4 regions of the Pseudomonas sp. H11T01 genome follow, and region 4 is predicted to be linked to each of the others. Evidence: predicted binding sites of a transcription regulator. Region 4 holds the regulator's gene; each other region holds the start of a gene.
The links. The regulator FliA, encoded in region 4, starts transcription of late flagellar genes. The targets are predictions, from matches to a motif close to CTAAAGTTTNNNNNNNNNNNGCCGNTAA.

Region 1 (7,987 bases), on a different contig from region 4:
ACGCTTGACCCCATTGACCTCAGGCGAACGTGACAGCAGCCAAAGGTGACGCCGATCCGGGCTGCCGACGATGGCAGTCTTGTAGTCATCGCTGACGTACAACACCCAATATTCGCCCTTGGAAAAGCCCGGTATCAGAGTGGTAAGCCAATTATCGAACTCAACCCACAGCTTGTCGGCTCTGCCGGGAATCTGCGGCGTTGCGGTGCCCTTGGCCTCTTCCCACTGCCAATCCGAAGTCAGGCAACGGTTTAACACCGCGATATCGCCATCGGCCTTAAGGGTGTAATGGGCTTCGGATTGCGCGCAGTTGCGCTGGAAATACATCGGCAGACGGGCCAACTCGTACCATGTCCCTTGGTAACGTTTGAGATTGACGCTGTTGACGGTCTTGGGCGCCAACGGGTCATTGCCAGAGGTGGCGCAGCCGGCCAATATCAGGCCGGCCAAAAGAACTATTAGGAACCGAATCATTATTTTTCTCCCGTGGGCGCGTGACCCCGGTGTTTTTTACTTCAGGCCTTGCCCGGAAAACATCAGTACTTTGTCACCGGCATACTGCACGCTGATAAAGCTGTTCTTGTTGCCCCAGGTGCAGCTGGACATGCCCAGGGCGCCAGAACAATCGGAAGGAGTCCCCAAGAGTTTTTCGACTTCAGCCTTGGGCATGCCGGTCGAAATTTTCGAGTAGTTTTCCTGATTGACCTTGCTGCATGCAGCTAACAGCACGCAGAACGACAACAGAGCGAGGGATCGCAGCGACATGGTGAAACTCCTGGGCGGAAGAGAGAAGGCATGGCTGCCAACCAGAAGCTTAGAAGAGAAAACCGCCATCTGGTTCCCCAAGCCACTGGCTATTTCTTACATCGCAAATCCCCCCATTTCCCCCTGAAATCAGCCACTTTCCCGCATTAACGGGTATTTCGTCGACTTTCTCAAAAACCGCCTAATCTTTGGCGCTGGGAAGCCGACATAAAAGCAGCACAAAGCCCCTCGATGGGCAAATTGACGCCCCCTCGTTGACCAGCCTCTTGCGGTAGCTCATTTAATGACCAGAAACATGAAATTCAGCCACAAGATTCTGCTGGCAGCCGCTCTTGTGGTCGCCGTTGCGTTCGCCTGCTTCATCTTGTTCAACGACTATCGACAACGCCAGACCTTGCGTAGCAACACCGAGTCCTCGATGCAGGAACTCGGCAGCCTGACCACCCGCAACATTCAGACCTGGCTGGAAAGCCGCATGCAATTGCTGCAATCGCTGGCCCAACAAATCGCCGTCGACGGCAGCGCACCCGACAATCTCAAGCGCAGCGTCGGCCTGCCTGCCTACACCAGCAATTTCCAGCTCAGCTACTTTGGCGGCCAGGACGGCGTAATGTTCTCGGTGCCGGCCGGTAACCGTGCGGCGGACTACGACCCGCGTTCCCGTGGCTGGTACAAGGCGGCCAACAGCGCCCAGCAGACCATCGTCACCGAACCCTATATCGCGGCGTCCTCGGGCAAGCTGGTGATCACCGTCGCCACCCCGGTGCAGCATCAGAACCAATTCATCGGCGTGGCCGGCGCAGACATCGACCTGTCCAGCGTCAGTGCGATCATCAACTCGCTGAACTTCGGCGGTCATGGCCACGCCTTTATCGTCAGCGCCGACGGCAAGATCCTGATCCATCCAGACAGCAAACTGGTGCTTAAAAGCCTCGCCGATGCTTATCCAAACGGCGCGCCGAACGTCAGCCCGGGCATGAAGGAAGTTGAAGTCGACGGCAAGTCCCAGTTCATCTCCTTCACCCACGTTAACGGCGTGTCGTCGGCGGACTGGTATGTGGCGTTGGTGCTCGACCAGGACACCGCGTTCTCGATGCTCAGCGAATTTCGCACCTCGGCAATCATCGCCATGGCCATCGCTGTCGTGATCATCATCACCCTGCTGGGCATGCTGATCCGCGTGCTGATGCAACCACTGCTGACCATGGGCCGCGCCATGCACGATATCGCCGAAGGCGAAGGTGATCTAACCAAGCGCCTGACCATTCATGGCCACGACGAATTCGGGGCTCTGGGCGTGTCTTTCAACCGATTCGTCGAGCGGATTCACACCTCGATTCGCGAAGTAGCGTCGGCCACCGGCCAAGTCAACGAAGTGGCCCTGCGCGTGGTCAGCGCTTCCAACTCGTCGATGTTCAACTCCGACCAACAGGCTTCGCGTACCAGCAGCGTCGCTGCGGCGATCAACCAACTCGGCGCCGCTGCCCAGGAAATCGCCCAGAACGCCGCCCTCGCCTCGCAGCACTCCAGCGACGCCCGCAGCCTGGCCGAAGACGGTCAACAGGTGGTGGATAGAACCATCGCCGCCATGCAGCAGCTGTCGGCCAAGATCAGCGATTCGTGCAGCAATATCGAGACGCTGAACAGCAATACGGTGAACATCGGGCAGATCCTCGAAGTGATCACCAGCATCTCGCAACAAACCAACCTGCTGGCGCTCAACGCCGCGATCGAGGCCGCCCGTGCCGGTGAAGCCGGACGCGGTTTTGCAGTGGTCGCCGATGAAGTGCGCAACCTCGCCCACCGCACTCAGGATTCAGCGCAGCAAGTGCAAAAGATGATCGAGGAATTGCAGGTCGGCGCCCGCGAAGCAGTCATCACCATGACCGACAGCCAGCGCCAGAGCGAAAGCAGCGTTGGCATCGCCAACCAGGCTGGCGAACGCCTGGGCAGCGTGACCCAACGCATCGGCGAGATCGACGGCATGAACCAGTCGGTGGCCACTGCGACCGAGGAACAGACCGCCGTGGTTGAATCGATCAACGTCGACATCACCGAGATCAACACTCTCAACCAGGAAGGCGTGGAAAACCTGCAATCGACCTTACGGGCATGTGCCGACCTTGAGCAGCAAGCGGCACGGTTGAAGCAATTGGTGGGGAGTTTCAGGATCTAGTGCCCTTCAGGGCCTCATCGCGAGCAAGTCGGCATCAGCAGCAACGAAAATCTAGAACCGCGACCCCGGTTCTTTCAAAAACGCCAACTCTTCAGGCGTGGAAACCCGCCCAAGCACTTCATTGCGATGGGGAAACCGGCCAAACCGGGCGATGATTTTTTGATGGCGTTCGGCGTAGTCGAGATGGTCGGCAAACACTGGCTGATCGGCCAGCGGTTGCTCTGCTTGCAAGGTAGCGAAGCGCGACACACCTTCGTTCTGCACCGCGAGGTTCTCGCAATGCTCAAACACCAGGTAAATGAACGCCCGACGCATGGCCGGCAGTTGCCGGTCGAAATCCGCAGCAATCCCTTGAGCCACTAACGCTTGAGCACGCAGGTCGCCCGAGAAGGCTTTTGGGGTGTCGCGAAAGATCATTCGCGGCAGTTGATCGAGCAATAACACTAGCGCCAGCCAACCTTGCGGGCATTGCGCCCACTCAGCCAATTCGCCGGCCAGTGCCTGCTCGACCTGAGCCCCGAAACGCTCACGCGCTTCGAGGTCCTGGCTGTCGCGCTTGCCGAACCACAGTCTGCCCTTGTCAGCCACTATCTCGGTGGGAGTCTCGGTTGAACCGAACCACCAATCGAGCAACGGCTGCCAAGGGGCGGACATGGGTTTATTCCTTGTGGTAAGCCGTGGCGCGTTCGACTTCTTCTTTCGAACCGAGGAACACCGCTACACGCTGGTGCAGGCCTTCGGGTTGAATGTCGAGGATTCGCTGGTGGCCATCGGTGGAAGCGCCGCCAGCCTGTTCGACCAAAAACGACATCGGGTTGGCTTCGTACATCAACCGCAGTTTGCCCGGTTTGGACGGCTCGCGGCTGTCGCGCGGGTACATGAACAGACCGCCACGGGTCAGGATGCGATGCACGTCGGCAACCATCGAGGCGATCCAGCGCATGTTGTAGTTCTTTTTCAGCGGACCTTCTTCACCCGCCAGCAACTCACCAACGTAGCGTTGTACCGGAGCTTCCCAGTGACGCTGGTTGGACATGTTAATCGCGAATTCCTGGGTGGTTTCCGGGATTTTGATGTCTTCGTGGGTCAGGACGAAGCTGCCCATTTCACGGTCCAGAGTGAAGCCTTTGACGCCGTCGCCCAAGGTCAGGATCAACATGGTTTGCGGGCCGTAGATCGCATAGCCGGCAGCGACTTGCTGGGTACCAGGCTGCAGGAAAGCCTTCTCGCTGAGGGTTTCGTTCTGGCTCAGGTGCTCATTCGGGCAACGCAGTACCGAGAAGATGGTACCCACCGAAACGTTGACGTCGATGTTCGACGAACCGTCCAGTGGGTCAAAAACCAGCAGGTAGGCGCCTTTCGGGTATTTGCCCGGGATCTGGTAGGCATTGTCCATTTCTTCGGACGCCATGCCGGCCAGGTGACCGCCCCATTCGTTAGCTTCGAGGAGGATCTCGTTGGACAGTACGTCGAGCTTCTTCTGCACTTCGCCTTGCACGTTTTCGGTGCCCATGCTGCCCAGAACACCACCCAGGGCGCCTTTAGAGACGGCGTGGCTGATTTCCTTGCAAGCACGCGCCACCACTTCGATCAGGAAGCGCAGATCGGCAGGAGTGTTGTTGCTGCGGGTCTGCTCAATCAAATAGCGACTTAGGGTAACGCGGGACATGGATGGCTCCGGATGAATAGGGGGGGCTAAAAACCCGCGCAGTTTAACGCGAGTCGAGGCGCATTTCCTCCTGTCAGACCCAGTTAAGGCAGATAGAGTTCATGCGCCGGGTTGAGCGTAGTCCGAAACCGACCGAAGGTGCCTGAAGATTCCTCACAGTTTCAGCATCTCGTCTGACTGAAAGAGTGCCTTCGCGGAGCGCCAAAAATCAGGTTTTCGCCGGTGGCTTACGCAACAAACTGAACGCCATTGCCGCGAGGAAAACCACGCCCAGCAAGAGCACGGCCCAAAGACCGACCCTCTTCCAATCGGTGCCAGAGGTAACCAGCGGCGGCGCCGTGGTCGGCTGAGTCGCCACCGGACCACCATCGACTTTGGCCTGGCCCAGTGAGGCCAATCGCTTGGCGCTGTAATCCGGAATCAATGTCGACAGCGACAGATTCGCCGCTTTCACCGTCGGACTACCCAGCGCCAGCGTGTACGGCCCTGCACCACGAGCCAGGAACACCAGCTGCGTCGCCCGCACAGCAAAGTGCAAGGCCGGGGCTTCGGCGCCCAAGCCGCCACCGCGTTCATCGACGATCAGTTTCAACTGCTGAACGGTCTGACCGGGCAATTGCAATTCGTCCTGCACCACATCCTGACCGTTCTGGGTCAGGCGATAGAGCAAACCGCTGCTCAGCAGCTGCCACGGCAGGCTGCTTTCGCGACGACCGAACAGGGTCACCGGCGCGAGGCTGTTGGCCTGGCTCAGCTCAATCCGCAAACGCTCGACGCTCAGGCCCATTGGCAGTTGCCAGGTGTATTCGCCCGCCTTCACGTTGCTGCCAGTCAGCGGCTGCGACCAAACCAACGGTAGCGGCAGACTATGGGTCCGGGCACTCTCCAATTGGGCTGAGGTAAGGACCGGCGCCAACTGCGGAGTCTTCCAAAGCAGGCGCAGATAGCGCGCCGACTGCCCAGGCAAACCGACCTCATGCTGCTCGACGCGTTCGTCGGCAAACGACAGGCGCGCCACCTGCCCTTCGCCCCACGACTGCCAATGCTGCAAGTCATCGCTGGCTTCAATGCTGAAACGCTGGAAGCCATCACGCTCGCTGGTCCAGTCAAGGATCAACTGCTGCAAGGGCGCTTTGATCGCGCTGGCATCCAGCAGCCAGCCACGGAGGATTTCTTCACCGGCCTCCAGCTGAGTGGAAGGCTGGACTTCAACCAAAGTGCCGTTGGCGCTCGATTGCACCCGGATACTCGGCGTGGCTTCGCTGGCGTCCGCTGCGTTATACAGCGGGAACCACTTCACGTCGTTCAGGGTACTGTTTTCGGCTCTCTGCGCCTGCTCACGAGCCAGCGCGTAGGCCTGGGCCTCACCGGCGGCGTTGAACACCCGAACGTCGCTGAGATCAGTCTGGCGTGCCTTCAGCTGCACCTCCATCGGCAACTCGAGGCGATACCAAGGGCCTTCGCCGCTCAAGGTCAACGGTACGTGGGTGGTGAAATCTCCCGGTTTATCCTGGGCATTTGCCGACAGCGCCACACACAACCCGACAGCCCCCAACCAACCCAGGCTCAGCTTCTGACTCAAGACGACACTCCTTCAGATTCATTGGCCGGTTTTTCAGTACCCGGCTCAGCTTCGGCACGCTTGGGCGGCAGCGGTGCGAAATAGCCCACCACCAGCAACAACACACCCACGCCGATAAACGACACGATCCGCGCCAGCCCGCCACGGTTGCTCAGCTCGACAAAGAACAGCTTGGCGACCACCACCGCGATCAGCGCCGCGCCGATCAGCCAGACTTCGCGGCGGTGACGCACATGGCCGCCGATCATCAGACTCAGGGCAATCAGCGTCCAGACGATCGACAGGCCGGCCTGCACCAGCATCGACTCGAGCAGCGCATCCAACTCAAACGGCACGCCGCCCCAATGGTGAGCGCTGCGCATCACCAGCGCGGTGAAGAAGGCGAACAGCGACACACCGGCCACCAGCTGCGTCGCGCGCTCGGCATAGTCGGCGCGGATCGCCCATTGCGTGACCGCACTTCGGGACCAGACATAAACCCCGAACAGCGCGAACAACAGACCCAACTCCAGCGGATTGAGCAGCGGCACATAGGGCAGTGGCTCGGCGGTACCGTCACTGACGATATTCGCCAGCCAGAACCAGCCGAGCATCAGCACTGCCAGTGGCAGCGCCGCGTACACACGGTATTCACGGGAATAACTCGAGACTGGCCAAGGCCAGGTGCGTGGGGCGGCCATCAACACCAGATACAGGCTCGGCAGAATCGCCCAGCCCAGCCAGCGCCAGGCGTTGTACTGCTCGGACAACAGCAGCAAGCCGTAACGCAACTCCAGCGCCAGCGCACCAATCAGCAGCCAGCAACCCAGCACATGGGCCGCACTCAACGCGGTAGCGGGCAGCATTGGTGCCAAGCGGCGCAACGAGATGAAATGCACGACGAACACCGCCGCCCATGCCAGCCAGCCGAAGTTCGCTGCCGGGTGAAAGCGAGCATGCCAGGCCGCGACCAGCACCAGACCCGCTGCCAGCACCAACAAGGTGCAGAGCAGGCCCAACGCCGGCCACTTCAGGCGCAAGGCCAGTACGGTCCACACGGCGACGCTCAGCGCCGCGACGCCGAGCAATAGCGTGGCTTGCAGATTCAGCGGTGCAAAACGCAACACTTCGCTGACCAACGCCAACGTCCACCAGGCCGCGCCCCACACCAACAGCAGTTCGGACAAACGCTGCAAACTCAAGGCATCGAACGCCGTCGCGTGATGACCGAGCTGCAAGCGCCAGGCCCCGACCATCGCCGCCAGCCCCAACACCATCGGTGTCCAGAAACCGCTGTGGGCCAGCGGGCGCAAGCCTTCGCTAGACAACGGCCCGAGCAACTCAGGCCCGGCAATCAGGAACGCCGCACCGCCAATCACCTGCAACAGCAGACCAAAAACGAAACTCACTCGCTGTTGCAAATACAAGCTCAACCAGATGATCAACAGACCGCTTGCGGCCCACACCGCACTCGCGGTTTGCCACGGCAGGACGAACAGCACGGCCAGATTGATCAGCACCAGCCCCGCCAGCAACACCACCGACAGACTGCGTAGTAGGCGTACATCGCTGCGCACCATGTCATCACGAGCCGCCAGCAACATGCCGCCAATTAATGCCAGTCCAATCAAGGACGCACCGAGCAAGCCACTCCAGCCGGCGCTGAACACCGCAGAGTCGCCCTGCGCGCCTTGCAGCCGTAACAGGAACAACGCGCCGCCCAGCAGCTGCACCGCGAAAGCGGTAAACAAAAAAGTCCGCGATTGCAGGCGCAGGCCGACAAACAGGGTCACCAGCCCGGCCAGCGCCCAACTGA
Region 2 (7,987 bases), on a different contig from region 4:
CCCATTTGTTTCCAGCGGTTGACGATGCCGCAGAACAACTCGGCAGTCTTTTCGGTGTCGTAGCGCGCCGAGTGGGCCTCGCGACCGTCGAAGTCGATATCGGCAGTCTGGCAGGCCTTCGCCAGCACGGTCTGACCGTAAGCCAGGCCAGCCAATGTTGCGGTGTCGAAGCTGGAGAACGGGTGAAACGGGTTGCGTTTCATGTCCAGGCGCGCGACAGCGGCATTGAGGAAACCCAGGTCGAAACTGCTGTTATGCCCCACCAGAATTGCGCGTTTGCAGCCGTTGGCCTTCAGGGCCTTGCGTACACCGCGGAAGATATCGGTCAGGGCCGTCTCTTCGCTGACTGCCATACGCAGCGGATGATCGAGCTTGATTCCGGTGAACTCCAGGGCCGCCGCTTCGATGTTCGCGCCTTCGAAAGGCTCGACCCGGAAGAAGTAGGTGTGTTCGGGGAACACGAAGCCTTTTTCATCCATGCCGATGGTGACAGCCGCAATTTCCAGCAAGGCATCGGTGGCACAGTTGAAACCACCGGTTTCAACGTCGACGACTACCGGCAGGTAACCACGAAACCGGGCTGCCATCGGATGGCGAGAGCCACCACCGTTATGGCCGTCTTGTTCGTCGTCGAAATGGTCTTCACTCACAAGTGTTTCTCCAGCAGACGCCAGCGCAGTTTTTCACCAGCGCGCAGCGGGATTACAGACAGCTCGCCGAAGGGCAGGCTGGTCGGGGCGGTCCATTCTTCGCGAACCAGGGTGATGCGATCGGTGTTTACCGGCAGACCATAGAAGCGCGGGCCGTGCAAACTGGCAAAGCCTTCGAGCTTGTCCAGCGCATTACGCTGTTCGAAGGCCTCGGCATACATCTCGATCGCAGCATAAGCGGTGTAGCAACCGGCACAACCACACGCGGCCTCTTTGGCGTGTTGCGCGTGCGGGGCCGAATCGGTGCCGAGGAAAAACTTCTCGCTGCCACTGGTGGCGGCGTCGAGCAGTGCTTCCTGGTGGACATTGCGTTTGAGGATCGGCAAGCAATAGAAATGCGGGCGAATCCCGCCAACCAACATGTGGTTGCGGTTGTACAGCAGGTGATGAGCGGTAATAGTTGCGCCAACATTGGCCGAGGCCTCGTTGACGAACTGCACGGCTTCTCGGGTGGTGATGTGTTCGAACACCACTTTGAGTGTCGGGAAGCGCTCCACGACCCGACGCATGTGTTCGTCGATGAACAGCTTTTCACGGTCGAAGACATCGACATCGCCGCGAGTGACTTCACCGTGAATCAGCAAGGGCAGCCCGACTTCGGCCATGGCCTCAAGTGCGGGAAAGATCTTGTCGATGCTGGTAACGCCAGAGTCCGAGTTGGTGGTCGCGCCAGCCGGATAGAGCTTGGCGGCGTGCACAAAACCACTGGCCTTGGCCTCGCGAATCTCGGCAGGCTGAGTGCGATCAGTCAGGTAGAGCACCATCAGTGGTTCGAAACGGCTGCCGGCCGGGCGCGCAGCGAGAATACGCTGGCGATAGGCATCGGCTTCGGCGGCGTTACGCACCGGTGGTACCAGGTTGGGCATGATGATGGCGCGGCCAAAGGTGCGCGCAACATCTGCGACAGTATTGGGCAGCACAGCACCATCGCGAAGATGTATATGCCAGTCGTCGGGACGCAGCAGGGTCAGGCGGTCGGACATTGGGGATTCCAGGCGGGTCAAACTGAGGGGAATGCTACCGGAAAAGACTCTCTCAGGCACTCGCTATCAAGTTTTGCAGCAAGCTTCCGATATCCCATAGGTGTGCTGTAAACAAGTGATATGCCGTAAACGTGTGTGTCGGTCTTTTGTATAGAAGCCAGTGGAGCCTCCCGTGCGCCAGCGTTATTTAGCCTTGCTCAGTGTGTTTGCCAGCCTGCCCGCGATGGCTCTGACTTTCCAGACGCGTCTGGAGAGCATCGAGTGGACAGTCGAAGGCGACAAATTCGAGTGCCGTTTGAGTCAACCCATTACCGACTTTGGCTCGGGTGAGTTCGTTCGGCGTGCGGGCGAGCAGGCAACGTTCCGTCTCAAGGCCTACAACTCAGCACTGAGTGGCGGCTCGGCGACTTTATTGGCGGCCGCTGCGCCTTGGCAGCCGGGGCGCGGTGACATCAATCTGGGTTCGGTAAGAACCGGCAGCGGTGATGTGTTGTTCAACAGTTCCCAGGCACAGGCCGGCCGACTGTTTAATGGCCTGCTGGACGGTCGCAGCCCGGTGGTTCGCCATTACTCTCGTGATGGGGGTGTTTCTGAAGTCCGTTTGCTTGCGGTCAAGTTCAGTAAGGCCTACAGCGACTATCAAGCGTGCACGGCGAAGCTGTTGCCAATGAACTTCGAACAAGTGAAGCAGGCCGAGGTCGGTTTTCCAGGCGGCGGTATCGACCTGGATGCGCAGGCCAAGGCCAAGCTGCAAGTCATGCTGGCGTTCCTCAAAGCGGATCCGACCGTCAATCACATCGAGCTCGACGGCCATTCGGACAACAGTGGTAATCGACTGACCAATCGCGATCTGTCGCGCCGCAGAGCGCTTGCGGTGCTGGACTTCTTCAAGGCCAATGGCATCCAGGAGTCGCAAATCACTATGCGTTTCCACGGTGAGCGCTACCCTTTGGCTCCCAACACCAATGCCTCCAATCGGGCCAGGAATCGCCGGGTCAATGTTCAACTAGAGCGTGTTGCACCCAGCGAAAAAACCGCCCCACAGATCAGTTCCGCAAGCAACGCCGCGGCAACTTCCTGAAACGGCTGTAGTCGTCGCGCGTTCGACATAATCTGTCGCTTCGTCGTCATAAGCTGTCGCGCCTCTGTAAATTATCCTGTTTGAACGGTAGACTTGAAGGCTTTCCGTACAACCCGGTGGAGTGATGGCATGGCGGACGTAAACAAGGTCGTTCTGGCGTATTCCGGCGGCCTGGACACTTCGGTGATCCTCAAGTGGCTGCAGGATACTTATAACTGTGAAGTGGTGACGTTCACCGCTGACCTGGGTCAGGGCGAAGAGGTCGAACCTGCACGCGCCAAGGCACAAGCCATGGGCGTAAAAGAGATCTACATCGACGATCTGCGCGAAGAGTTCGTACGCGATTTCGTGTTTCCGATGTTCCGCGCCAACACCGTTTACGAAGGCGAGTACCTGCTGGGTACCTCCATCGCTCGTCCGTTGATCGCCAAGCGTTTGATCGAAATCGCCAACGAAACCGGCGCCGACGCCATTTCCCATGGTGCAACCGGTAAAGGCAACGATCAGGTCCGTTTTGAACTGGGCGCCTACGCGTTGAAGCCTGGCGTCAAGGTGATTGCTCCTTGGCGTGAATGGGATCTGCTCTCCCGTGAAAAGCTGATGGATTACGCTGACAAGCACAACATCCCTATTGAGCGCCACGGCAAGAAAAAATCCCCGTACTCGATGGATGCCAACCTGCTACACATCTCCTATGAAGGCGGCGTGCTGGAAGACACCTGGACCGAGCACGAAGAAGACATGTGGCGTTGGACAAAGTCCCCGGAAGACGCCCCGAACGTCGCAACCTATCTTGAGCTGACCTATCGCAATGGCGATATCGTTGCTCTGGACGGCGTTGAGATGACGCCTGCGACCGTTCTGGCAACGCTGAACCGTATCGGTGGCGAAAACGGTATTGGCCGTCTGGATATCGTCGAGAACCGTTATGTCGGTATGAAGTCCCGCGGCTGCTACGAGACGCCGGGTGGCACCATCATGCTGCGTGCTCACCGTGCAATCGAGTCGATCACCCTGGATCGCGAAGTGGCTCACCTCAAAGACGAGTTGATGCCTAAATACGCCAGCCTGATCTACACCGGTTACTGGTGGAGCCCTGAACGTCTGATGCTGCAACAGATGATCGATGCGTCTCAGGCACACGTGAATGGCGTGGTTCGTCTGAAACTGTATAAGGGCAACGTCATTGTCACCGGCCGTAAGTCCGATGAGTCGTTGTTCGATGCAAACATTGCGACGTTTGAAGAAGATGGCGGCGCTTACAATCAAGCGGATGCTGCAGGCTTCATCAAACTCAATGCGTTGCGTATGCGTATTGCCGCAAACAAAGGTCGGAAATTGTTCTGATTGATTGAATGTGAGTAAAAAAGATGGCCCTGCAATAAGCAGGGCCATTTTTTTGTGTACTGTTTTTTTTCTTATCCTGCCTCATACGCCTTGCGCTTAATTCGCGTTGTCTTATTGCGTGTTTCCTGGTGTCAGTCATTTGCCTGGCAGGTCTGCGTCAATGTACGCGCGCTCAAGTTGTAAACCAGGTAGAAAGAGTGTTTGGTCTTGTCTTGATTGAGTATTTTGAACGCGTTTTGATTAATAAGCTGGGCCGATTTCTGATTGACAAGAAAAATGATGAGGTCGCGGGCGTCTGGTGTGCTGCGTATTTTCTGGCCGATCTCGGTGATTAAAGTATCAACGTCCTTTTTTGTATTTATCCTCCGAGTATCAATAATGTGTAGGCCGTGCAGTGTATGGGGTAGATGAAAGGTGTATTGCATGGCGTGATGGGTGAGTAAGTTGACAGGTGTCGGTGGGTCTTGCGCATTGCGGTATGAATAGCGGCACTTGTGCTGCCGGAATATAAAACTCTGCGGCGGGCATTTAACGAGTCTTTCAGGTGGGTGGAAATTTTCCGCACTGTCTGTGGTGTTGTTATGTTGCTTTGGGAGTGGGGCATTCGACGGTGGGGCTTTAGTTTTTCTCGAGCGAGTTGCACCGTCGATGACCTTTATAAAGTCTTCTCCTTTCTCGAAGTCGGAAGGCGCGTAAAGCGATTTGTAGTTAAAATTCAATGTGACAAAGAAAAGAAGTATCAGGCAGAACGGAAAACTGATCAAAAACCAGACGTAGACATCCCTGTCACCGTCGTCAAGGAATGGAAGCGATACGGTTGCAGAGGCTTCCGTCAGCGCGGCGAAAATGGCAATGATGGTCATTGGGTTGGTTATTTTATTTTGAGGTGTATTCATTTTCTTCTCACTTAAGAGTGTTGTGTTTTTATAGTGTGGTCAAAGACTCCGACGGTAAGTGTTAGCGTGGTGCAGGTTGATGGTTGATTTTTTGTTGGGCTTTTGTTGTTTATAGTGATTCTAGATTCGGTTTGATAGTGGGTGGTTTTTTTAATTAGGGAGGACGTTAAACGAAAGTATATGTCTGGCAGGTTTGTTTTGTGCTGCGAGAACTCAACATAGTGTGTAGTACTCTTCTGGTTGTTCCGATGTGTATCGAATAGTCATGTGATACAAAAAAGCTTTGACTCAAGGTAGGGCCCGTGGCGATTAAACTTAAAGACACATCCTTTTTAGTGCTTTTTTGTAGGGCGAATCCGCGTTATTTGTAGGGATGCTCTCTGGGTGCTGGTGAGTGGGGGGGGCGCCATGCCAAGGGGGAAATGACTAGGCTATTGTGCTGACTCTAAAAATTCGAACAGCGAAAATTGGACTTGCCCATGAATAAAGTGCTGATCGTGGATGATCATCCCGTCATTCGTCTTGCTGTACGTATGCTGATGGAACGTCATGGCTATGAAGTCATTGCGGAGACGGATAACGGCGTGGATGCCTTGCAGCTGGCTCGTGAACATTTGCCGGATATCGTTATTCTGGATATCGGAATTCCAAAACTTGATGGTCTGGAAGTTGTCGCGCGTCTGACATCAACCCCAATGCCTTTCAAGGTATTGGTGTTGACCTCGCAGGCACCGGGGCATTTTTCCATGCGGTGTATGCAGGCTGGCGCCGCAGGGTATGTGTGTAAGCAACAGGATCTGACAGAGCTGCTGAGCGCGATCAAGGCAGTACTTTCCGGTTACAGCTACTTCCCCAATCAGGCGTTGCATACCGTCCGCTCGAGTTTGGGAAATGCCAGCGAAGCGGACATGGTGGATCGTCTTTCTGGTCGGGAAATGATGGTGTTACAACAGCTTGCACGAGGAAAGACCAATAAGGAGATTGCCGATGGGATGTTTCTCAGCAACAAAACAGTGAGTACCTACAAGACACGCTTGCTGTTAAAACTCAATGCCCGCTCGTTGGTTGACCTGATCGAGCTTGCGCAACGCAATGGATTGGTTTGAATCCCGACACTAAAGACAACAAGAAAGGGGGACGGTATTACGCGTTGCTCGGCCTTGAACCGGTTTGTCTGTGTCTACCTGAGTGCTCGCAACCTATGCTTTTCTCTTGGTGTCCTTGCATACGCTAATTGTTTGCCGTGCTGCACCAAGCACTGCTCTATCGGTCGACAGGACGTCTCTGCGAAAAAGCCAGTGGCCAAGTGCCCCGGGTAGCCGACAAAAAAGCCTCCGTTTCGGGAGGCTTTTAGGTGTTAATCGTCAAAATCGTAATCGGCCAATTGCTTTTGCAGACGGCGCTCTTCCAAAAGGTTGTCAATGGTGCGGCGTTTGCTGAGATTGGTCTTCGCGACCTCCACCACAGGCTCGGCATCCTCTGACTCAACGGCGGTGAAGTCGTCTTCTACGTCCAGTTGCTCTTTACTAGCGCTCATAAAGTTAACTCCAGGCTAAGACTGCCATTGGGGCTCCTTATAGCGATAATCCGGTGCCGGGTAAAAAAGATTTTTTCAATCGATCGATCATCAAACTCTATGGATGCTCAATCGTCAGAGGTCTTGTGCTTGTATTCGCACAGGTCTTCGATCCGACAGCTGCCACAGCGTGGCTTGCGGGCCTGGCATACATAGCGTCCGTGGAGGATGAGCCAGTGGTGCGAGTCGAGCAGAAACTCCTTTGGCACGAACTTCATCAGTTGTTTTTCTACCTCGACGACATTTTTCCCCGGCGCCAAGCCTGTACGGTTACTGACCCGAAAAATATGCGTGTCGACCGCCATGGTGAGCTGGCGAAAGGCCGTGTTGAGCACCACGTTAGCGGTTTTACGTCCCACGCCGGGGAGTGCTTCAAGCTCTTCGCGTGTTTGCGGAACTTCACCGTTATGACGCTCTACCAGCAATCGGCAGGTTTCGATCACATTCTTCGCTTTGCTGTTGTACAGGCCGATGGTCTTGATGTATTCCGACAGCCCTTCGACACCGAGCGCATGGATCGCCGCAGGTGTGTTGGCGACCGGGAACAGTTTCGCTGTGGCCTTGTTGACCCCAACGTCCGTCGCCTGGGCAGACAGGATGACCGCGATCAACAGCTCAAACGGTGAGGAATAAGCCAGCTCGGTTTTCGGTTCCGGATTGTCTTCGTGAAGCCGGCGGAATATTTCCAGACGTTTTGCGGCGTTCATGGGTAAAGCGTTTCCTTGAAGGCAGTCAGTGTGGTTTGGAAGAGGCGGCCCAAGCCTGTTTCGCAGCGATCAGCAGCCCTAGCAGGATAAACCCGCCTGGCACCAGAGTGAGCAAGCGTGGTCCCGTATCCTGGGCCCATAGCCAGAGCTGCCAGTGAGTATCGACGGATCCGGCCAGCCACGACAAATGGCTGCCGAGCGAACCCGTTCCCAGCACCTCGCGCAACGTGCCCAGTGCAATCAACAGCACGCCAAACAGGCCAAACAGTCGCAGGCGTTCAGACATCAGGCTGTGTTCGAAAAAGCCGTTGAGTTCGAGCAACACGCATTGAAGGGCAATCAGTCCAAGATATATGCCCAGGCTTCGATGCAGCTCAAGAGTCCAGACTTGCAAGGCCAGTTCTGCACAACTGACGATCGTCGCGGCCAGCACAATATTGGCTGCCAGGCGCAGACTGGGACTCAGCCAGGTCCGAATCGCTTTCATGGTCATGCCATAGATTGCGATGATCACAATGGACATCAGCCACAAACCGACGGCCTTGACCAAGGTGTCGCTGACACCAATCAGCGGCGCGAGCATCAGCGAATTGCGCAGTGTCGAGGTGTTAGTCATGAGCAGGCTTTCCCGTGAGTTGTGCCTGATGCTCGTCGAAATAACGCAGCGCATCATGAATGGCGCTTATC
Region 3 (7,987 bases), on a different contig from region 4:
TGGGTGACGTTTTGGTTGATGTCCTCGACCACATGCGCCTGTTGCAACGTCGCACTGGCGATCGACGCATTCAGGCCATTGAGATTACGCAGCGCCTGGCCGATGGCGTTCAGACTGACGCTGGCCAGGCCTGCTTGCTCGATGGTCAGTTGCGATGCCCGACTGCTGTCGCTGATGACGTTGACGGCTGCTTCGGAATGTTTTTGCAGGCGTTCAATCATCGACTGAATCTCGGCCGTGGACTTCTGCGTGCGTTGGGCCAGCAGCCGGACTTCATCGGCGACCACCGCAAAACCGCGACCTTGCTCACCGGCTCGGGCCGCTTCAATCGCCGCGTTGAGCGCCAGCAGGTTGGTTTGTTCGGCGATGGAGCGGATCACCTCGAGTACGCTGCCGATCTGCGTGCTTTCTGCCGCCAGCGTGCGGATGACCTCGACCGCTTGATCAATGGTGGTCGACAGCTGATCGATCTGCTGCAAGCTGCCGTCGATATTCACCTGGCCTTGTTGGGCCTGTGCCTCGGCATCACGCATTTCGCTGGCCGCCTGCTTGGCGTTTTTCGCCACGTCCTGTACGCCGTAGGTCACTTCATTGATCGCCGTGGCCACCCGTTCCATTTGCTGGGATTGCTGCTGACTACGTTCCTGAGCCTGCGTGGCGTTGCTGCCCAGATCGGCAGAGGACTGACCCAAGGCGCTGGCAGATACTTGTAACTGAGTGATGACCTGACGCAGTTTGGCAGTGAAGCTGTTGAAGTGCCGGGCCAGTTGAGTGACTTCATCCTGCCCGTGGGTATCGAGGCTGCGGGTCAAATCGCTTTCGCCGCTGGCGATATTGGCCATGGCCTGAACTGTTTCCTGCAGCGGACGCACAATGCTGCGGGCGATCAAAATCACCAGCAGCGCCATGATCAGCGCGATGGCGAGGCCAATGAACGACGCCTCCCATACCTGGCCGTAGAACTCAGCCTGCATATCATCGATGTACACGCCGGAGCCGATAACCCAGCCCCAGGGTTCGAACAGCTGCACATAGGAGGTTTTCTGGACCGGTGCACTGGCGCCTGGTTTTGGCCAGCGGTAGTCGAGCATGCCGGCGCCTTTGGCCTTGGCGATGCTCACCATCGCGTTGAACAGTGCAAGGCCGTCAGGATCCTTGATCCCTGAGAGGTCCTGGCCTTCGAGTTTTGGATTGGCCGGATGCATGATCATCACCGGCTTCAGATCGTTGATCCAGAAGTAGTCGTTCTGGTCGTAACGTAAACCGCGAACCACGCTCAGTGCCTGTTTCTGCGCAGCGTCACGGCTCAAGGTGCCGGCGGTTTCGAGGCCGTGGTAATAAGCCAGCACCCCATTGGCCGTCTGCACGACGTGCTGGGTTTTCTGCGCCTTGGCCTGATACAGGTCATCGTGAATCTGCTTGAGCATCAACAGGCCCAAGGTCAATAGCATCAGCACAGCCACTATCAGGATGAGCCACAACCGACGACTGATGGACACACTGCGCAAGCTATTCATAACCCGTCACTCCAGATTCTTTTTATTGTCATTAAATATCTGTCGGCATTCAGGCACGGTACTGGGTGTTAGCCAATCTGACCCAAGCCTACTAACGCGACAGCGTTAATCGGGTATGTCTGATAGGATTTCGGCCGCGCATGGAAAAACCTGAATTCGGCCTGACTTTTCACGGAGTTTTTACGGTTTTTTATGGATCTTATGCGCGCAGAAATTCAGCTGCGCCAGCGCAGTTGACGCTTTAAAAAATATTAACGAGGCGTGCCTGGAGGCATTGCTTCATGGGGGATTGATGGATCTTTGGACCGCCGTTCAGGCATTGATTTTAGGGGTTGTAGAGGGGCTGACGGAGTTTTTACCGATTTCCAGTACCGGACACCAGATTATTGTCGCGGACTTGCTGAATTTTGGTGGTGAAAGGGCCATGGCCTTCAACATCATCATCCAGCTCGGGGCGATTCTGGCGGTAGTGTGGGAATTTCGCCGCAAAATCCTCGATGTTGTCGTTGGATTGCCGACACAGCGCAACGCCCAGCGATTCACGATCAATCTGCTGATCGCGTTCATGCCGGCCGTGGTGTTGGGGGTGATTTTCGCCGACCTGATTCACAAATACCTGTTTAACCCGATTACCGTCGCCACAGCCTTGGTGGTAGGCGGCATCATCATGCTCTGGGCCGAGCGCCGCCAACACGAAGTGCATGCTGAAAGCGTCGATGAAATCACCTGGAAAGACGCACTGAAAGTCGGCTTTGCCCAATGCCTGGCGATGATTCCCGGTACTTCGCGTTCCGGCTCGACCATCATCGGGGGCTTGCTGTTCGGCTTGTCGCGCAAAACCGCCACGGAGTTTTCGTTCTTCCTGGCGATGCCGACCATGGTCGGTGCAGCGATGTACTCGGGCTTTAAATACCGTCATTTGTTCCAGCCTGCAGACTTTCCAGTGTTCGCCGTTGGCTTCGTCACCGCGTTCATCTTCGCGATGATTGCGGTCAAAGGGCTGCTCAAGTTCATCGCCAGCCACAGCTACGCGGCGTTTGCCTGGTATCGGATTGCCTTCGGCCTGCTGATCCTCGCCACCTGGCAGTTCGGTTGGGTCGACTGGTCGGCCGCCAAAGCGTGATCGAGCCACGGTCACGCACCAACTCCGGGCAACAGCCCGGGGTTGCTGTTCAGAACCCGCGATTCAAAGGGTTGGTTTTTCTGGCGTTGTGCACATTGCCAGGTTTCGGTTCGGCAATGTTGTGGCTTCGTGGGATTTCCATTATTCCCTTGGCGGCCTACGGGATCGTCAGCCTGCTGGCGTTCTTCCTGTACTGGAACGACAAGCGCAAGGCCCGCGCCGACAGTTGGCGTACGCCGGAAAACGTTCTGCATGCCGTGGAACTGGCCGGTGGCTGGCCGGGCGCGTTGTTGGCCCAGCAGCTATTCCGGCACAAGACGCGAAAAATCTCGTATCAACTGGTGCTCTGGATCATCGTCCTGTTGCACCAGGCCTTCTGGATTGACCAGCTGTTCCTCGGTGCCACTCTGTTTTCCCTGTTCTAAAGCTGTAACCCGACCTGCACGCGCTTGGGCAACTTGCTGACCACCAATTGATGGGAGCGTTGCAGCAAGCCTTGCAGTTCATCGGTGGCCAGCGGGTAGGGCGTTTCCATGATGATCCACTGCGCCCGCGCCAGATAAGGCGCGGGGTGAATGCCTGGGCGATCGACATGGCCGAGAAACAAGTCTTTGTCGACCTTGAAGGCCAGCGATGCACCCCGCAGGTTCTGCAGTGCAAACATCTTGTTCCCGGCAATCGAGAACACCCGCACGCCACCCCATTTGTAATCCTCTCTGGCACCGGGCAGCGCCAGGCAGAAGTTCGCCACGTCCTCTTCGGTCATGGGTTTACCTTTCATAACAGTCGATCTCCGCAGCTTTTGAACGATTCGGTCAAATGGTCAATCCAGGCGCGCACCGCTGGCAGCACCCCGCGCCGATGAGGGTAGACCGCTTGCAGCCAGCCGCCAGGCAGCGACCACTCGGGCAATAGCTGAACCAGCTGGCCGTTTTCCAGCTCCTGTTCGCAATACATCATCGGCAGGATAGTGAAGCCCAGACCTGCCAGTGTGCAGGCTTTGCGGACAATGAAATCGTCGACGCCCAAGCGTGCTTCAAGCGCCAGCTCACAGGCGTTTCCCTGTGCATCGAGCATACGCAGGTGGACCAGACGATCAGCTTCCAGAGCACCCAATACCGGAATACTCTTCAAATCCTCGGGGGTGTTGATCTGCCGTTCGCGGACAAAGGCCGGGGAGGCAACCATGATTGTCTGGGCTTGGCGCAGGCGTCGGGTGACCAGTAAGGGGTCTTCATCACCCAGTTCCCTGACTCGCAAGGCCACGTCGATGCCTTCGTTCACCAGGTCGACACGCCGATTTAGCAACATCATCTCAAGCTGGACTTGCGGATATTTCTCAAGGAAGGTGCTGGTCACCGACGGCCAGAACTCATGGGCCAGACCCACAGGGCACGACACTCGCAAGCGTCCGCGGGGCTCACTGGACATGCTGGCAACCGCTTCGTCAGCCATTTCCGCCTCCAGCAGCATGGCCTGGCAGTGCCGAAGGTAACGCTCGCCGACGGCCGTCAGTTTCAATTGGCGGGTAGTGCGCTGTAGCAGTCGGGCATTGAGCCGTTCCTCCAGCTCGGCAATGCGCCGGGATAGACGCGATTTTGGAATGCCCAGCATGCGCCCGGCGGCGGCGAAACCTCCGGCTTCGACGACCTTGGCGAAATAGTAGAGATCATTGAGGTCTTGCATCGTCAATACTCGACTGTTCTATCAGTGAGACGAACTATCGCATTAATGCCGGCTAATCAGCCATTGGTTTCATCTGTAGGATTGTTCTCACTTGATCGCCCGGTGGCGATCCTCACTTGGAGAATCCCACATGAAACTGTTGCATATCGATTCGAGCATTCTGGGCGACAACTCGGCTTCCCGTCAGCTCAGCCGCAGCGTCGTTCAAGCCTGGCAAGCCGCTGAGCCGGCAGCCGTGGTGACTTACCGCGACCTGGCAAGCGATGCCATCAGCCACTTTTCCGCCACCACTCTGGTTGCTGCCGGCACGACTGCTGAACTGCGCAACGCCGCGCAACAGCACGAAGCTGAGCTGAGCGCTTCGACCCTGGCTGAATTCCTCGCCGCTGACGCCGTGGTCATCGCAGCGCCGATGTACAACTTCACCATTCCAACCCAGCTCAAAGCCTGGATCGACCGTATCGCGGTTGCCGGCCAGACCTTCCGTTACACCGAAGCCGGCCCTGAAGGCCTGTGCGGTAACAAGAAAGTCGTGGTGGTGTCGACTTCCGGTGGTTTGCATGTCGGTCAAGCGACTGGCGTCGCCCACGAAGAGTACTTGAAGGTCCTGTTTGGTTTCATCGGTATCACTGACATCGAGTTCGTCCGTGCCCATGGCCTGGCCTACGGTGACGAAGTTCGCGTTAAAGCCATGAGCGATGCTCAGGTGCAGATCAGCGAACAATTGTTCGCTGCAGCGTAAAACTTGTGTAAAGACTGACTAAATAGCTCAGGCAACACTCACTAAACTCTGTATTCTGACCGCCAGTAGATGGTCAGAGTACGGAGTTTTTTGTGTCTGACGTTTCAGGATTTGGCCCAGGTTATGCAGTCATGGGTAATCGACCCCGTACTGTGTACGCCTCAGAAGCGGCCAAGACTGGCACAAAGCCTTGGTTGTAAGGGATGGCAGCAAAAAACGGGCTTTCTTGTTACGCAGCGAAGGTGGGCATCCGATGATGCGTCTTTGTGCAGTGTTACTGATCTGCCTGTTCAGCAGCCTGATTTCAGTGCAAGCCGCGCCTGCGCCGCATCCTCATTGGAGCGTCGGCTTCCATGAGATGAGCTTTCTCGATCCGCTGGATTTGCAGCCGATGCGAGCCATCGCCTTTTACCCGTCGACCGGCATAGAGCATTCAAGCAAGGTCGAGGGTTATCTGATCGAAGCCACCAAAGACGCCAAAGTCGCGATTGGTCGGTTTCCGATGCTGATGCTGTCCCACGGTAACACCGGAACGCCGCTAGCCCTGCATGACCTGGCGACCTCGCTGGCACGTAAAGGCTTTGTGGTGGTCGCGGTGATTCACCCCGGCGACAATTACAAGGATCACAGTCGCCTTGGCACCTTGAGCAACCTGTATGGCCGGCCGCTGCAGATTTCCGAAGCGATTACCGCGACACTGGGGGATCCGATGCTGTCGCCGTTCGTCAATGCTGAACAGGTCGGGGTGATTGGCTATTCGGCCGGCGGCGAAACCGCATTGATCCTGTCCGGTGCCACGCCGGATCTGGATCGGCTGCGCCGATATTGCCAGGAGCGCCCTGACGACAACGACGCCTGTAACACCCAAGGCGAATTGATCGTCGATCGTGATGACTTGCAGCCTGTCGCCGACCCGCGGGTTCACGCTTTGCTGCTGATGGCGCCGCTGAGTCTCAAGTTTGGTCGTCATACCCTGGCTGATGTGCATGTGCCGGTGCTGCTTTACAGCGGAGATGGCGACAAACTGGTGGCTTTCGACAAAAACGCCGCTGCGCTGGCGCGCAAGCTGCCGACAGCCCCGGACTTCAAGTTATTGGCCGGTGCCGGGCATTTTGTCTTCTTGGCGCCCTGTACCGAGGAGCAGCAGGCGGCCATGCCGGCGTTGTGCACCGATGCTGACGGCGTCGATCGCAAAGACATTCACCGCAACATGATCTCTGAAGCCGGGCGTTTCTTTTCCGATGCGCTGGGCAAGCCAAGCAGGGCAGGGTTGCAGACTGCCGATCAGTCGCTTCTACAGGGCCCGGCGCTTCAATAACAGGGTCAAACCTAATCCGGTTACAGACAACAGAGCCGCGCAGAAGAAGATCCACGAGTAACCCAGATTCAGCGCCACGGCGCCCATCAATGGCCCGGCAATCGCCAGCGCCAGATCGAAAAACACCGCATAAGCACTCAGGCCCGCGCCACGGCTGGTGCTCGGTACTTGTTTGATCGCTTCGACACCGAGGGCTGGGTAAACCAGCGACAAACCGAAACCGGTCATCCCGGCGCCCAGCAGGGCATAGCCGGTTGAGGGTGCAAGCCAGAGCAATACCAGGCCCACGGTTTCAATACACATACAGGCGATCGCTGCCGTGAAGCCCCCGAACCGGCTGATGCTGGAAATAAAGAGCAGCCGCGCGAGAATAAAACACAGCCCGAATACCGTCAGGCAGTACGCGGCACCAGTCCAGCCGCGACTGACATAGAAGAGTGTAATAAAGGTGGTTAAGGTGCCGTAGCCGATCGACGCCAGGCTTAGGCTGGCGCCATACGGGGCAATGCGCCCGAACACCGCCCAAAATGGCAGGCGTTCGCCACGAATTACCGGCACCGAGGGTTTGTTGCGGATCAGCAGTAGCGCCGCCGCTGCCAGCAGCGACAGGGCGATGCCGAGGCTGGCAAAGCCCAACTCACCGACCATCACCACGCCCAGCGGCGCGCCAATGGCGATGGCGCCATAAGAGGCGATGCCATTCCAGGAAATCGAGCGGGCCGTATGCTCCACGCCGACCTGGCCCATGCACCAACTGATGGTGCCGACCCCGATCAAGCCTTGGGCGATACCCAGCAACAAGCGGCCGCCGATCAGAATCAGCAAACTCAGTAACGGCAGGCTTTGCAGCAGTGTGGAAATCAGCGTCAGCCCACCGCTCAAGACAATCCCGATCAAGCCGTAAATGATCGCGCGCTTGGTACCGATGCTGTCCGACATGCGCCCGGCCATGGGGCGGCTGAGCAGGGTCGCGAGGTACTGTGAGCCGATGGTCAGCCCGGCAATCACCGCGCTGAAACCCAGTTGTTCGTGGACATAACCGGGCAGCACGGCAATCGGCAGGCCGATGCAGAGAAATGCAATAAAGGTGTAGAACACGATGGAGACGATCTGCAGGGTGATCGCCATGGAGCTGAGAGGAGGCGTTTGCTGCGCAGACATGAGGGCTCGTTCGCGGGTGGGCGGTTGGAGAACTGCATCATGGCGTGAGTGTGAAATAAAAGGAAGCAGGCTAACTATTTGTTTAGTCATCGTAAGCTGCGGTGCCTGTCAGACCGCCATCGCGAGCAGGCTCGCTCCCACACTTGATCGATGGCGTGTCCACCATTTGTGGCACAACACCAATCTAATAACGTGGGAGCGAGCCTGCTCGCGATATGGTCCTGAGACCACTGAAAATCCCAGCCCTAAAACACAAAAGCCCCATCACAAGGACAGGGCTTTGGTTTGACGCTGCAGCGTTGGTGCTAAATCAGAACACCACACCCTGGCTACGCAGGTAGTCGTCATAGGTGCCGCTGAAGTCCATCACACCGCTCGGGCTCAGCTCGATGATACGGGTCGCCAGGGACGACACGAACTCCCGGTCGTGGCTGACGAAG
Region 4 (7,987 bases):
CCGTAGATGGTCGCGACGAACGCCACGGCGATCCCGCTGCCCAGTTGCGAAGGGTCACCCAGGTTGCCCATGACATGGATCAGGCCCATGACCGCACCGATGATGCCGATGGTCGGCGCGTAACCGCCCATGCTTTCAAAGACTTTGGCGGCGTCGACGTCGCGGCTTTCCTGGGTGTAGAAGTCCACCTCAAGAATGCTACGGATCGATTCCGGTTCGGCGCCGTCGACCAGCAGTTGCAGGCCTTTGCGCGCATAGTTGTCGGGCTCGGCATCGGCCACGCCTTCAAGCCCCAGCAAACCTTCCTTGCGGGCGGTCAGGCTCCAGTTCACCACGCGATCGATGCCACCGGCCAGATCGACACGGGGCGGAAACAGAATCCAGCCAAGGATCTGCATGGCACGCTTGAAGGCGCTCATGGGCGACTGCAACAACGCAGCACCGACGGTACCGCCCAACACAATCAGCGCCGCCGGGCCGTTGGCCAGTGCGGCGAGATGACCACCCTCCAGGTAGTTACCACCAATGATGGCAACAAACGCCATGATGATCCCGATAAGGCTTAAAACATCCATCAGATACACGCCTCGACCAGATGCTTGCCAATCTCGTCCAGGCCGTACACGGCATCCGCCAGATCAGCTTTGACGATGGCCATCGGCATGCCGTAGATCACGCAGCTTGCCTCGTCCTGGGCCCAGATCGCACTGCCGCCCTGCTTGAGCAGACGCGCGCCTTCGCGACCGTCAGCGCCCATGCCGGTGAGCACCACCGCCAGAACTTTGTCACCGTAGGATTTGGCGGCCGAACCGAAGGTGATGTCCACGCTCGGCTTGTAGTTCAGACGCTCGTCGCCCGGGAGGATTTTCACCGCGCCACGGCCGTCGATCATCATTTGCTTGCCACCTGGCGCCAGCAGGGCCAGACCTGGACGCAGGATATCGCCGTCCTCGGCTTCCTTGACGCTGATGCGGCAAAGCTTGTCCAGACGCTCGGCAAACGCCTTGGTGAAGGCCGCCGGCATGTGCTGAATCAGCACGATCGGCGCCGGGAAATTGGCCGGCAACTGAGTCAGCACGCGCTGCAACGCGACCGGGCCGCCCGTAGACGTGCCGATGGCGACCAGTTTGTAGGCTTTGCGTTTCGGTGCCGGCGAGCTTGGGCTGGAAGCCTGCGTACGGGCAGGAATCGGTACCGGAGCCGGACGTGCAGGCGCATTGCTGCCCAAACTGCTGACAGCGGGTGTCGGTGCGGGCGCAGCGACAGGCTGCGGCGCCTGGGCACTGTAAGCACTGAAACGACGGTTACTGCGCGAAATGGAATGAACCTTCTCGCACAGCAGTTGCTTGACCTTCTCGGGGTTGCGCGAGATGTCTTCGAAATTCTTCGGCAGGAAGTCCACCGCGCCGGCATCCAGCGCGTCGAGGGTTACCCGGGCGCCTTCATGGGTCAGCGAGGAGAACATCAATACCGGAGTCGGACAGCGCTGCATGATGTGCCGCACCGCCGTGATGCCATCCATCATCGGCATCTCGTAGTCCATGGTGATCACGTCTGGCTTGAGGGCCAGTGCCTGATCGATCGCCTCTTTACCGTTGGTCGCCGTACCGACGACCTGGATATTCGAATCCGCTGAAAGAATTTCCGAGACGCGGCGGCGGAAAAAACCTGAATCATCCACCACCAGGACCTTGACTACCATAAACACTCCGTTAGGCAGGGCGGGGCAAAACCGCCCCGCACCACCAGAATCAAATACGCCGTGCGGCGTAACGCTTGAGCATGCTCGGGACATCGAGAATCAAGGCGATGCGGCCGTCACCGGTAATGGTGGCGCCGGACATGCCCGGGGTTCCCTGAAGCATTTTGCCCAATGGCTTGATGACCACTTCTTCCTGACCGACCAGTTGATCGACAACAAAGCCGATCCGCTGGGTGCCCACCGAAAGGATTACCACATGGCCTTCTCGCTGCTCTTCGTGAGCGGCGGAGGCGACCAGCCAGCGCTTGAGGTAGAACAGCGGTAGCGCCTTGTCGCGCACGATGACCACTTCCTGGCCGTCGACCACGTTGGTGCGCGACAGGTCGAGGTGGAAAATCTCGTTGACGTTGACCAGCGGGAAAGCAAAGGCCTGGTTGCCAAGCATGACCATCAGCGTTGGCATGATCGCCAGGGTCAACGGGACCTTGATGACGATCTTCGAACCCTGGCCCTTGGTCGAGTAGATGTTAATCGAACCGTTGAGCTGGGAAATCTTGGTTTTCACCACGTCCATGCCCACGCCACGACCGGACACATCGGAAATCTCGGTTTTGGTCGAGAAACCCGGTGCAAAAATCAGGTTGTAGCATTCGGTGTCGCTCAGACGATCAGCGGCATCCTTGTCCATCACGCCGCGTTTCACGGCGATGGAACGCAGGACATTAGGGTCCATGCCTTTGCCGTCATCAGAGATCGACAGCAGGATGTGGTCGCCTTCCTGTTCGGCCGCCAGAATCACCTTGCCGCCACGGGACTTGCCCGAAGCTTCGCGCTCTTCCGGGGACTCGATACCGTGATCGACCGCGTTGCGCACCAAGTGGACCAGCGGGTCGGCCAGAGCCTCGACGAGGTTCTTGTCGAGGTCGGTTTCTTCGCCAACCAACTCCAGGTTGATCTCTTTCTTCAACTGGCGAGCCAGGTCACGAACCAGTCGCGGGAAGCGACCGAAGACTTTCTTGATCGGCTGCATCCGGGTTTTCATCACCGCGGTCTGCAAGTCGGCCGTCACCACATCGAGGTTCGACACGGCTTTGGACATGGCTTCATCGCCGCTGTTGAGGCCCAGACGGACCAAGCGGTTACGCACCAGTACCAACTCGCCGACCATGTTCATGATCTCGTCCAGCCGCGCGGTATCAACCCGCACGGTGGTCTCGGCTTCACTGGCCGGTTTTTCTGCGGGCGCAGCCGCAGGCGCCCTGGCCGCAGCCGGTGCAGGAACGGCAGCAGGAGCCGCCGGTTTTGGCGCTTCAGCCTTGGCTTCAGGTGCTTTTGCAACAGGCTTGGCCACCGCTTTGACGACAGGCGCCGCCACTGCCGCAGTAGCAGCGCCAGGCACTTCGGTGAACTTGCCTTTGCCGTGCAATTCGTCGAGCAACGACTCGAATTCGTGATCGGAAATCAGATCACTGCCAGCCGCCTTGGCACTTGGCGCTGCGGCTGCCGGTACCGCTGCGATAGCCGACTCCAGCGCATCGACCGCAAACGTACCTTTGCCATGCAACTGATCGAGCAATGCCTCGAATTCGTCATCGGTAATTTCGTTGCTGGCCGCAGCAGCCTTGGGTACCGCAGGCTCAGCCGGTGCGACCACTGCGTCAACGGCAAACTGACCCTTGCCGTGCAGCTGATCGAGCAACGACTCGAACTCGGCATCGGTGATTTCATCGCTGCCAGCCGCGGCTGGAGCTGCCGCAACCACCGCAGGCGCTTCGGCCTGGGCTTTGACCGCATTGAGCGAGTCGAGCAGCAGTTCGAACTCGTTGTCGGTGACATCGCCCGAATCGCTCTCGGCGACCGGCTCCACACTCACTTCGACCTCCGCTGCAACATCGGCAGTGGCAGGCTCGGCCAAACGAGCCAAGGCGGCCAACAATTCCGGCGTTGCGGCGGTGATCGCGGTGCGTTCGCGGACTTCGGTGAACATGCCGTTCACCGCATCCAGCGCTTCCAGAACCACGTCCATCAGTTCCGAGTCGACGCGACGTTCACCCTTGCGCAGGATGTCGAAAACGTTCTCGGCGATGTGACAGCACTCCACCAGCTCATTGAGCTGGAGGAAGCCGGCGCCCCCTTTTACAGTGTGAAAACCGCGAAAAATTGCATTGAGCAGGTCCGCATCATCGGGTCGGCTTTCAAGCTCGACCAGTTGTTCGGACAGTTGCTCAAGAATCTCGCCGGCCTCAACCAGGAAATCCTGAAGGATCTCTTCATCGGCGCCGAAGCTCATGTGTATGGGTGCTCCTACTAGGTCGGCCTAAAATCCAAGGCTGGAAAGCAAATCGTCAACATCGTCCTGACCGGACATAACGTCTTCACGTTTATCGGCATGAATCTGCGGACCTTCACCCTGAGACAGATGTTTTTCCGGATCTTTTTCAGCGAGGATCGATTCACGGTCATGTTCAATGCCCGCAAAGCGGTCGACCTGACTGGCCATCAGCACGAGTTTGAGCAGGTTGCTTTCGACTTCCGTGACCAATTGAGTCACGCGTTTGATCACCTGCCCCGTGAGGTCCTGGTAATCCTGAGCCAGCAGAATGTCGTTGAGATTGCTCGACACGACGCGAGTTTCTTGCTCGCTACGCGTCAGAAAACCCTCTACCCGCCGGGCCAGTTCGCGGAACTCTTCGGCTCCGACTTCCCGGCGCATGAACCGCCCCCAGTCCACACTCAAGGCCTGAGCTTCGCTGCTCAGGCCATTGACCAAGGGAGTGCTGTTCTCGACCAGATCCATAGTGCGGTTGGCCGCAGCCTCGGTCAGCCTGACCACATAGGACAGGCGCTCAGTGGCATCCGTGATCTGTGAAACTTCCTCGGCTTGCGGCATATTCGGGTCAATTTGAAAATTGACGATTGCGCTATGCAGCTCGCGGGTGAGCTTGCCGACTTCCTGGTACAGGCCACGATCACGGGTCTGGTTGAGCTCATGGATCAGTTGTACGGCGTCGCCGAATTTGCCTTTTTCAAGGCTGTCGACCAATTCGCGGGCATGTTTTTTCAGGGTCGATTCAAAATCGCCCTGTGAAGTTTCGTATTGCTCCATAGCTCCCCCGTGGCGGACGTCATCAACCGATGCGTTCGAAGATTTTTTCAATCTTTTCTTTTAACGCCTGAGCCGTGAATGGTTTGACCACATAGCCGTTCACACCGGCCTGAGCGGCTTCGATGATTTGCTCGCGCTTGGCTTCGGCCGTGACCATCAACACCGGCAGGTGCTTGAGCTTTTCATCGGCACGCACGTGGCGCAGCAGGTCGATACCCGTCATGCCGGGCATGTTCCAGTCTGTTACCAGAAAGTCGATGCTCCCGCTGTTGAGGACCGGAATCGCGGTAGTACCGTCATCCGCCTCGACCGTGTTGGTGAACCCAAGGTCACGCAACAGGTTTTTTATGATCCGCCGCATCGTTGAGAAGTCATCAACGATGAGGATTTTCATGTTCTTGTCCAATTCGACCTCCAAGCAGTCTTAAAACGCGCCCAGCACCTGGACACGCCATTCAATCAATTCGGCGTAACACTCAACGGTTGTATGGATTACAACGGGCCGTGATCGGTGCAGCAACAACGCCGTACCAACCTCGTTCGCAGTGTCCCCACACTGCCAGTCAACGCGCTCGCCACTCCCCCAAACGCCCCCGCAAGCGGGCTGCGCACTGGCTGTGTAACTGGCTGACCCGCGATTCGCTGACCCCCAGGACCTCACCGATTTCCTTGAGGTTCAGCTCTTCGTCGTAGTACAGCGCCAACACCAGTCGCTCACGCTCCGGCAAATTGGCAATCGCGTCCGCCAACGCAGCCTGGAAGCGTTCATCTTCCAGGTCACGCGACGGCTCGAGATGAGCACTCGCGCCATCCTCATGCAGCCCTTCATGCTCGCCGTCCTGTAACAGATCGTCGAAGCTGAACAACCGGCTGCCCAAGGTGTCGTTCAAAATCCCGTAATAATCGTCGAGACTCAATTGGAGTTCGGCCGCAACCTCGTGATCTTTAGCGTCACGACCGGTTTTAGCTTCAATTGAGCGGATTGCGTCACTGACCATTCGGGTATTGCGGTGTACCGAACGTGGAGCCCAGTCACCTTTACGCACTTCATCGAGCATCGCGCCACGAATGCGAATACCTGCATACGTCTCGAAACTCGCACCCTTGCTGGCATCGTATTTGGTCGACACTTCCAGCAAGCCGATCATCCCGGCCTGGATCAGATCCTCGACCTGAACACTGGCCGGCAGGCGTGCCAGCAAGTGGTAGGCAATACGTTTGACCAGTGGCGCATAGCGCTCGATCAGTTCGTACTGGCTGTCACGTGCAGAGGCTTTGTAAAGGTTGTAACCGCTGGCTGTCATAGAACAGGACCCGCCGTTTGATGCACGAGTCGCTCGACGAAAAATTCCAGATGCCCGCGTGGATTGGCAGGCAGCGGCCAGGTATCGACTTTCTGAGCAATGGCTTTGAACGCCAGTGCGCACTTCGAACGCGGGAAGGCCTCATAGACTGCACGCTGCTTTTGCACAGCCTTGCGCACACATTCGTCATAGGGAACCGCACCGACGTATTGTAAGGCCACGTCCAGGAAGCGATCCGTGACCTTGGTCAACTTGGCGAACAGATTGCGCCCTTCCTGCGGGCTCTGCGCCATGTTGGCGAGCACACGGAAGCGGTTCATGCCGTAATCGCGATTGAGCAATTTGATCAGCGCGTAGGCATCCGTGATCGAGGTCGGCTCGTCGCAGACCACCAACAGTACTTCCTGGGCTGCGCGAACGAAACTGACCACTGACTCGCCGATACCGGCGGCGGTGTCGATCACCAGCACGTCGAGGTTGTCGCCAATGTCGCTGAAGGCCTGGATCAGCCCGGCATGTTGAGCCGGACTCAGATGCACCATGCTCTGCGTGCCGGACGCCGCCGGGACGATACGAATCCCTCCGGGGCCCTGCAGCAATACATCGCGCAGTTCACAGCGCCCCTCGACCACATCGGCCAGAGTGCGCTTGGGTGTCAGCCCTAATAGAACGTCGACGTTCGCCAGCCCCAGATCGGCATCCAGCAGCATGACGCGCCGGCCGAGCTCAGCCAGAGCCAGGGACAAGTTCACTGACACGTTAGTCTTCCCGACGCCACCTTTGCCGCCGGTCACCGCAATCACCTGTACGGGATGCATGCTGCCCATGTTCGTTCTTTACCTTGTCTTACTTAGACGGAGGCCACATAACTGGCTGCGCGTTCACCATTGGAACAATGCATGGCAGACCATCGATGTAGGTACACTGCAATCTATTCATTGTTACCTCAGCCGACCCGCTTGGTCGGACTGTGGTAGAGGTCAGCGAACATATCAGCCATGGCTTCTTCGCTGGGTTCTTCCTGCATCTGCACACTCACGGCGCGACTGACCAATTGATGGCGTCGCGGCAAGTGCAGATCATCCGGAATCCGTGGCCCATCGGTCAGATAGGCAACGGGTAACTCGTGACTGATCGCCAGGCTCAACACTTCGCCCAGACTCGCCGTTTCATCCAGTTTAGTCAGGATGCAGCCGGCCAGCCCACAACGTTTGTAACTGTGATAAGCGGCGGTTAGAACCTGTTTCTGGCTGGTTGTTGCCAACACCAGATAATTTTTTGATTTGATCCCGCGACCAGCCAGGCTTTCCAGCTGCATGCGCAGTGCCGGATCGCTGGCCTGAAGGCCGGCGGTATCGATCAACACCACACGCTTGCGCAGCAGCGGATCGAGCGCCTGCGCCAGGGACTGGCCCGGGTCGACATGGGTTACGGAGACATTGAGGATACGCCCCAACGTCTTGAGTTGTTCCTGAGCCCCGATCCGGTAGCTGTCCATGCTCACCAGCGCGATATTCTGCGCGCCGTACTTGAGCACATAACGCGCCGCCAGTTTGGCCAGTGTAGTGGTCTTGCCCATTCCGGCCGGGCCGACCATAGCAATCACACCGCCCTCTTCCAGCGGCTCGATCTCGGGTGTTGCGATCATCCGCGCCAGGTGCGCCAGCAGCATGCGCCAGGCCTGGCGAGGCTCTTCGATTTCAGCCGTCAGTGCCAGCAGATCGCGCGACAGCGGACCGGACAAACCGATGCGTTGCAGGCGACGCCAGAGGTTGGCCTGCTGTGGTTTGCTGCCTTGCAACTGGTTCCAGGCCAGCGAGCCCAACTGCACTTCCAGCAGTTCACGCAAACCGTTGAGCTCGAAACGCATCGAGT

Region 1: ACN1C3_RS00035 (methyl-accepting chemotaxis protein) is a predicted target of FliA. The motif match lies at 947-974, and genes of this name have one in related genera.
Region 2: ACN1C3_RS32335 (flagellar protein MotY) is a predicted target of FliA. The motif match lies at 1,759-1,786, and genes of this name have one in related genera.
Region 3: ACN1C3_RS19190 (methyl-accepting chemotaxis protein) is a predicted target of FliA. The motif match lies at 1,645-1,672, and genes of this name have one in related genera.

What each region holds. Positions count from the first base shown of each region.
Region 1 covers NZ_JBLYED010000001.1:3,807-11,793, forward strand. Annotated here, with positions in the region: gene ACN1C3_RS00025 (lipocalin family protein) at 1-474, opposite strand, end outside; gene bamE (outer membrane protein assembly factor BamE domain-containing protein) at 511-765, opposite strand; gene ACN1C3_RS00035 (methyl-accepting chemotaxis protein) at 1,049-2,941, shown strand; gene ACN1C3_RS00040 (DUF924 family protein) at 2,993-3,595, opposite strand; gene ACN1C3_RS00045 (class 1 fructose-bisphosphatase) at 3,600-4,610, opposite strand; gene ACN1C3_RS00050 (DUF3999 domain-containing protein) at 4,819-6,192, opposite strand; gene ACN1C3_RS00055 (DUF2339 domain-containing protein) at 6,189-7,987, opposite strand, start outside.
Region 2 covers NZ_JBLYED010000045.1:28,574-36,560, reverse strand. Annotated here, with positions in the region: gene rnt (ribonuclease T) at 1-650, opposite strand, end outside; gene pyrC (dihydroorotase) at 647-1,693, opposite strand; gene ACN1C3_RS32335 (flagellar protein MotY) at 1,866-2,774, shown strand; gene ACN1C3_RS32330 (argininosuccinate synthase) at 2,904-4,121, shown strand; gene ACN1C3_RS32325 (hypothetical protein) at 4,253-5,017, opposite strand; gene ACN1C3_RS32320 (response regulator) at 5,497-6,123, shown strand; gene ACN1C3_RS32315 (PA3496 family putative envelope integrity protein) at 6,375-6,554, opposite strand; gene nth (endonuclease III) at 6,662-7,300, opposite strand; gene ACN1C3_RS32305 (Rnf-Nqr domain containing protein) at 7,326-7,916, opposite strand; gene ACN1C3_RS32300 (RnfABCDGE type electron transport complex subunit G) at 7,909-7,987, opposite strand, start outside.
Region 3 covers NZ_JBLYED010000014.1:2,750-10,736, reverse strand. Annotated here, with positions in the region: gene ACN1C3_RS19190 (methyl-accepting chemotaxis protein) at 1-1,517, opposite strand, end outside; gene ACN1C3_RS19185 (undecaprenyl-diphosphate phosphatase) at 1,810-2,640, shown strand; gene ACN1C3_RS19180 (DUF1294 domain-containing protein) at 2,637-3,065, shown strand; gene ACN1C3_RS19175 (MmcQ/YjbR family DNA-binding protein) at 3,062-3,406, opposite strand; gene ACN1C3_RS19170 (LysR substrate-binding domain-containing protein) at 3,418-4,326, opposite strand; gene ACN1C3_RS19165 (FMN-dependent NADH-azoreductase) at 4,457-5,068, shown strand; gene ACN1C3_RS19160 (alpha/beta hydrolase family protein) at 5,322-6,386, shown strand; gene ACN1C3_RS19155 (MFS transporter) at 6,363-7,547, opposite strand; gene ACN1C3_RS19150 (ABC-F family ATPase) at 7,858-7,987, opposite strand, start outside.
Region 4 covers NZ_JBLYED010000041.1:5,641-13,627, reverse strand. Annotated here, with positions in the region: gene ACN1C3_RS31375 (flagellar motor protein) at 1-575, opposite strand, end outside; gene ACN1C3_RS31370 (protein-glutamate methylesterase/protein-glutamine glutaminase) at 575-1,702, opposite strand; gene ACN1C3_RS31365 (chemotaxis protein CheA) at 1,752-3,992, opposite strand; gene ACN1C3_RS31360 (protein phosphatase CheZ) at 4,020-4,808, opposite strand; gene ACN1C3_RS31355 (chemotaxis response regulator CheY) at 4,831-5,202, opposite strand; gene fliA (RNA polymerase sigma factor FliA) at 5,372-6,112, opposite strand; gene fleN (flagellar synthesis regulator FleN) at 6,109-6,939, opposite strand; gene flhF (flagellar biosynthesis protein FlhF) at 7,059-7,987, opposite strand, start outside.